Linked DNA regions of Cecembia calidifontis. The protein of the gene in region 1 interacts with the protein of each later gene in a pairwise test. Links are inferred from orthologs where the notes say so. Each region holds a gene or a part of one and is shown in the gene's direction. Other genes may lie near its edges.

Region 1 (3,180 bases):
TTTTTAATTCTAAATAACGAAAGGAAATTCGGATAATTAGAAATTTATTGAATTGAAATCGGATTTTTATTGGCTTTTTATATTTCTATCCATCGAAAGAATGGTCCCATCCTGCATGGTAAGTGTTCTATCCGCCATTTTTGCCAAATCCTGGTTATGGGTTACAATCACGAAAGTCTGGCCGAAATTTTCTCTTAATGTAAAAAAAAGCTCATGAAGTGCCTGGGCATTTTGTGAATCCAGGTTACCGCTTGGTTCATCTGCAAAAATTATTTTAGGATCATTGATCAGAGCCCTGGCTACAGCCACCCTCTGCTGTTCCCCTCCGGAAAGTTCAGAGGGCTTATGGTCCAACCTACCTGAAAAACCCAGCAAGTCAGCCAATTCCGCTGCTTTTTTTCTTAACAAAGTATCGGGTTTTTGGGCAATCAATCCAGGAATGATGATGTTTTCCTCTGCAGTAAATTCCGGTAATAAATTATGGAACTGAAAAATAAATCCAATCTGTGCATTTCTAAAATCTGCCAGTTTATCTCCTTTTAATTTTGAAATTAAAGTATTTCCAATCCATACCTCGCCTTTATCTGCCTGGTCAAGGGTACCAAGAATATGCAAGAGGGTACTTTTCCCGGCACCAGAAGCCCCGACTATAGAAACTACTTCATTCTCAAATATTTCCACATCTACCCCTTTGAGCACATGTAAATCTCCATAGTACTTTTGAATTCCAATTGCCTTCAGCATGCCTCTTGATTTTGTGTATTAAATTAAATACCTCTGATGTAATAAGGTTCAAAAATGGCATATATTTCCCAAAAAGAGGAATGCTTGACTTGAAAAATCAAAGAGTAGCACTTAACTTCGGGCAAAAATTTCACAAGGATGAATATACACGAATATCAAGCAAAAGAACTTTTGAAAGGCTATGGTGTTAGAATTCAGGAAGGTATCGTTGCCGATACGCCTGAAGCAGCACTTGAAGCAGCAAAAAAACTGAATGCAGAAACCGGAACTTCCTGGTATGTGATCAAAGCCCAAATCCATGCCGGAGGCAGAGGAAAGGGAAAAATCAAAGAAACGGATTCCAATGGTGTAGTTTTAGCCAAGAAGCTTGAAGACGTTCCTGAAAAAGCCAAAAACATCCTTGGTGGAACTTTGGTGACCATTCAAACAGGTACCGAAGGAAAAAAAGTAAACAAAATTTTGGTGGCTGAAGATGTGTACTATCCAGGAGCTTCCGAACCAAAAGAATATTACCTATCCATCCTTTTGGACAGGGCTAAGGGTTCCAATGTAATTATGGCCTCTACAGAGGGCGGTATGGACATTGAAGAAGTTGCTGAAAAACATCCTGAAAAAATCATCAAGGAATGGGTTGACCCGAAAGTAGGTCTGCAGGCATTCCAGGCAAGAAAGGTAGCTTTCAAATTAGGGCTGGAGGGCAATGCCTTTAAAGAAATGGTGAAGTTTATTACAGCGCTCTATAATGCCTACATTGGATCAGATGCCTCTCAATTTGAAATCAATCCGGTATTAAAAACTTCTGATGATAAAATCCTTGCTGTAGACGCTAAGGTAAATTTGGATGACAATGCTTTGTTCAGACATAAAGATCTGGCTGACCTCAGAGATTTGGCAGAGGAAGATCCTTTGGAGGTAGAAGCTGGCAAATCAGGACTAAACTATGTGAAACTTGATGGAAACGTGGGCTGTATGGTGAATGGTGCTGGTTTGGCCATGGCTACCATGGATATGATCAAATTGTCCGGTGGTGAACCTGCTAACTTCCTTGATGTAGGAGGTGGTGCCAATGCAACCACTGTTGAGGCAGGCTTCAGGATTATTCTTCAGGATCCAAATGTAAAAGCCATTTTGATCAATGTATTCGGTGGCATCGTAAGGTGTGACAGAATTGCGAATGGCGTGGTAGAAGCCTATAAATCTATTGGTGATATACCTGTACCTATTATCGTGAGACTTCAGGGAACAAATGCAGAGGAAGGCGCAAGGATTATTGACGAATCCGGACTTAAAGTTTCTTCAGCAATTACCTTGAAGGAAGCAGCTGAAAAAGTAAGGGCAGCCATCGCCTAAAGACATAGAACGGTTCAACAAGAACCGTTCCTCTAAGCACCTGTAGTTCAACTGGATAGAATATCGGATTTCGGCTCCGAGGGTTGAGGGTTCGAATCCTTCCGGGTGCACAACAAGCCTTTTGTTTCACAAAAGGCTTTTTTTGTGTTTTGTTTACTGATTTTTATCATGTTTTTTGATGATTAGGGATAGTATATTTTTTTTATCTGTGCTCTATCTTTATATAACTGAACAACCAAACCCCTGATAGTCATGAAAAAGATACTTGTTCCCACCGATTTTTCTACCTGTGCCACAGCAGCTGAAGACTTCGCTTTTATGTTGGCAAAAAAAATTCAGGCAGAACTCATATACATCCACGTGGTGATTACGCCTGTGGACTGGATCAAATTGACCAAAGATCAAGAAAATTTCTTCCCTGAGACCAAAGCTGCAATTGCTAAGGCAAAGGATAAATTGAATGATTTGGTGGACGAAGCTGAAAAAGCAGGCCTATCCGCGAGAAAAATATTGGTTTATAATGACGGAAATGAAAAAATCCACAAGTATGTTGCTTCTGAACACATTGATTTGGTAGTAATGGGCTCTCATGGACAATATGGATTCAGGGATCATATTCTAGGATCTAATACTTATAGCATGCTCAGAAGATCAGATGTTCCGGTTTTTGTAATCAAGGAAAACAATCCCAAAATGAAATTGGAAAGCCTGGTCTTTGCAACAAACTTCAAAGAGGACACGGGAGAATCCTTCAAAACAGTTGAAAAGCTTTCCGAAGAATTGGGTGTAAAACTTAAAGTCCTATTTGTGAATACGCCGACTTACTTTATGGAAACCAATGACATATTAAGTATAGGAAAATCCTATTTAAAGGAATTTGGGAATTATTCTTATGACATCCATATTATTGATGCCTTCAAAGAAGAACGAGGAATTTTACAATTTGCCGAAAAATCAAAGGCTGATGGAATAGCATTGGTAACCTCTGGAAAATCAGATTTAATGCAATACTTTTCTCCCAGCGTAACTGAAAACCTAATCGCCATGACTGATTTACCTGTGATCAGTATCAGGAAGCCAAAGAAA
Region 2 (3,285 bases), 3.7 Mb from region 1 along the record:
TTTGAAAAATTGGTGATCCTAATTTCTGGCATTCCCCTCAATTCCTCATCCTTAAAAAGAGTTTTCACTTCCCCATTTTTCCATAATTGAAGGCCATTGTTAAAGCCTACCAAAAAGCCACCTTCCAATTTGCTTAAAGCGGTGACTTCATCATCCAGAAATATCCTGGAACCATAATTCTGAAACCTCAAAGAATTGATATTCACCACTCCGCGATGTGAGCCTATCCAAAGAATCCCTTCCCTATCTTTTAAGTGACAGTAGATGTGATGGGTTCTCAGTTCATCAAAAGTACTTAACTCGACTACTTGATCCTCATCAATGGAATATTTGAAAAGCTGGGAATTGTAATGGTAAAATATATCCTTATCAATTTGCGTCAATCCACTGTGGGGTTCTGTGATATAAAAACTTTTGACAAAACCCTGGTGGATGATCCTGTCCACATAATCTACACTCGGACCGGTCGCCAAAAAAACCTTTCCCAAAAAATAATACCTGCTGTTTTTTTCATCTTTTATTATCCTTATTACCCGATCGGGAAGATCCAAGCCCTTCCAGGAAAAATCGTAAAAGTCATTTCCGTCAAAAGAAAGGGTATTCTTATCAAATAAAAGCAACGTAGTATCCATCTGGGAAAATACCGAATGTAAACCTCCATTCTTTTTTACATCCCAACTGAAATTACTCCATTTTTCACTGTTTGAAATATATATGCTATCCGGCGTCACATAAAAATAATGCTCTTTGTTATCATGAAAACTAATATCAAAATATAGGTAAGGAAATGTTTGAGCGTTCATTGGCTCAGGCAGATCCGCTATCACCCAATTTCCCTTATGGAATTTGAGCAGCTCAGGTTTTCCTATTTTGTTGTATACCCAAATAGCCCCATCTTTTCCCCTGAGCAAACCGATTCTTTTAGATAATAGGAATTGAACAGAGTCTGGGACAGGATAAGTAAAGAATCCGTCTGAATAAAAGAGTCCTAAGGCCGTATTGAACCAGATTTGCCCTTCTGCATCCTGCATGATATCATAGACCACATCAGAGGGAAGCTCCACTCCTCTGATTTGATCGTTGATGGGAAAATTCTGGGCGGGCGCTTCACCTAATAGAAACAAAGCGAATATGCACCCGATGATAACTCTCATAAGCACTAAGAACAGCCATCTAAATTATAAAAAGATATGCATACTGTAAATTAATTGGAGATTGTTTACCTTTTCTTTTTGTGGTAGGGCTGAATCTTTTATTTTTGTCGAAACTTTAAAAATCGAAGCATGAGTGTTTTAGTCAATAAGGATTCAAAAGTGATCGTGCAGGGCTTTACCGGTTCTGAAGGTTCATTCCATGCACAGCAGATGATTGAATATGGAACAAATGTAGTGGGTGGCGTGACCCCTGGAAAAGGCGGTACAACCCATTTGGAAAAGCCAGTTTTTAACTCTGTGGAAGAAGCAGTAGCAAAAACAGGCGCCAATACTTCCATTATTTTCGTTCCACCTGCATTTGCAGCGGATGCCATTATGGAAGCAGCGGATGCCGGCATCAAGGTTATCATTGCCATCACCGAAGGAATTCCTGTGGCTGACATGATGAAAGCCAAACCTTATATCAAAGAAAGAGGAGCTGTATTGATCGGGCCTAACTGTCCAGGCGTCATCACACCAGGTGAAGCGAAGGTGGGCATCATGCCGGGCTTTGTATTCAAGCAAGGCAGAATCGGAATTGTATCCAAATCAGGAACTTTGACTTACGAAGCCGCTGACCAGATCGCTAAAGCTGGTTTGGGCGTATCTACAGCCATCGGTATCGGTGGTGATCCAATCATCGGTACTTCTACCAAAGAAGCTGTACAGATGCTCATGGAAGATCCTGAAACCGATGCCATCGTCATGATCGGGGAAATCGGCGGTAATTACGAAGCAGAAGCGGCTAAATGGATCAGAGAAACCGGCAATAAAAAGCCTGTGGTGGGCTTTATCGCAGGTCAAACTGCACCTCCGGGACGTAGAATGGGACATGCCGGAGCCATCATTGGAGGAGCTGATGATACTGCTGCTGCCAAAATGCGCATTATGGGTGAAAATGGCATCCATGTAGTGGAATCACCTGCCGAAATCGGTGCGGTAATGGCCAAAGTACTTGGCGTTGAAGCTTAATGGATTTTTACATTTAGCCTATGTGATATTTAGTTATTTATTTTGATTGTTAAATTTCTTTTCTTAAAAAAACACCCAGTTTACTCTGGGTGTTTTTTTGTGGTAAAGTCAAGGCTATGACCATTCCAAAATCATCAATACTAATCCTATTTTTTTATCAAATCCATACTTAGGTCCAAGTAGTTAAAATTCTAAGAGTAAATACAAGTAAGAACATTCCGAAACAAATAGACACTCTTTATAATGCATAACCCAACCTGAACACTACCTGCCTCGGCCTAAGTAACCTAAAATCTTCTACAAAAACAAAAGCAGAGTTAAATACTGTTGTCCATTCATTTTGACCAAGTAGATTATGGGCAAGCAGGGAAATCTCCAGCCTGCTTTTAGGTATTCGATAATTGTACTCCAAATCCAAAAAATGTATTCTAGCTGCTGAAGTTCCGGCGTTCGAATTGATGGTCAAGGACTCAAAATTGAAATTAGCAGTTTGATTTTTAGACGGCAAGAATATTAAAGAGAGGGAAGGTGTAGAAATGTAGGTGTGGTTGTCAAAATCACCTTCCGAAAATGCTACTGTTTCATCATATTCATATTTTAATTCAAAATTGATTTTACCCAATGGCCTGTAAGCTGCTTTGACATAGGCATTGGTTCTGGAATAATTCAAAAACTGAAAATTTTCATTCACTGCAATTTCCCTTTGAACCCAATTAAAAGATGACCCCACAGCAAAAGTGGTCCGGAATTTTGATACAAATTTACTGGCGTCCCCCATCCAGGAAAATCCTTTACCAATGTTGTCCCAATTTAGTGCAGAAATCATAATGCTGCCATTGCTATCTACCTGATTTTCGAGAATAGTGTTTCGCTGAGAATAATTTAATGAAATGGTAGAATTGATAAACAATGAAATCAAAGGATCTTTGAAGCTTTGCCTCAATGTTAACCTGTAATCATCTACTACAGGTAGCTCTGAATTTTTCACCTGCACTGTTTGGAAACCGGTAAAAATCTGACCTGTATATATATCAGAAAGATCTCCAAACGAAACCTTTCTTCTGAATGAGTTTCTAAAGTCAAAATATGGCCCTTTTTCCAGCCTCCAATAAACTTCTGG

The links.
Region 2: the proteins of sucC (region 1) and sucD interact in binary tests that used the Escherichia coli proteins (3 or more experiments, as listed by UniProt). The link is inferred for Cecembia calidifontis from one-to-one orthologs.

The regions. Positions count from the first base shown.
Region 1 is NZ_SGXG01000001.1:3,736,524-3,739,703, forward strand. The notes cover bases 141-2,988. They hold sucC (ADP-forming succinate--CoA ligase subunit beta), read left to right. Parts: upstream 141-882; coding sequence 883-2,094; downstream 2,095-2,988. Other genes in these bases: BC751_RS15985 (ABC transporter ATP-binding protein), read right to left, coding at 141-744; BC751_RS16000 (universal stress protein), read left to right, coding at 2,347-2,988. In the rest of the region: more of BC751_RS15985, read right to left, coding at 67-140; more of BC751_RS16000, read left to right, coding at 2,989-3,180. UniProt on the Escherichia coli protein: Succinyl-CoA synthetase functions in the citric acid cycle (TCA), coupling the hydrolysis of succinyl-CoA to the synthesis of either ATP or GTP and thus represents the only step of substrate-level phosphorylation in the TCA.
Region 2 is NZ_SGXG01000001.1:32,910-36,194, forward strand. The notes cover bases 272-3,224. They hold sucD (succinate--CoA ligase subunit alpha), read left to right. Parts: upstream 272-1,283; coding sequence 1,284-2,165; downstream 2,166-3,224. Other genes in these bases: BC751_RS00145 (sensor histidine kinase), read right to left, coding at 272-1,154; BC751_RS00155 (TonB-dependent receptor), read right to left, coding at 2,404-3,224. In the rest of the region: more of BC751_RS00145, read right to left, coding at 1-271; more of BC751_RS00155, read right to left, coding at 3,225-3,285. UniProt on the Escherichia coli protein: Succinyl-CoA synthetase functions in the citric acid cycle (TCA), coupling the hydrolysis of succinyl-CoA to the synthesis of either ATP or GTP and thus represents the only step of substrate-level phosphorylation in the TCA.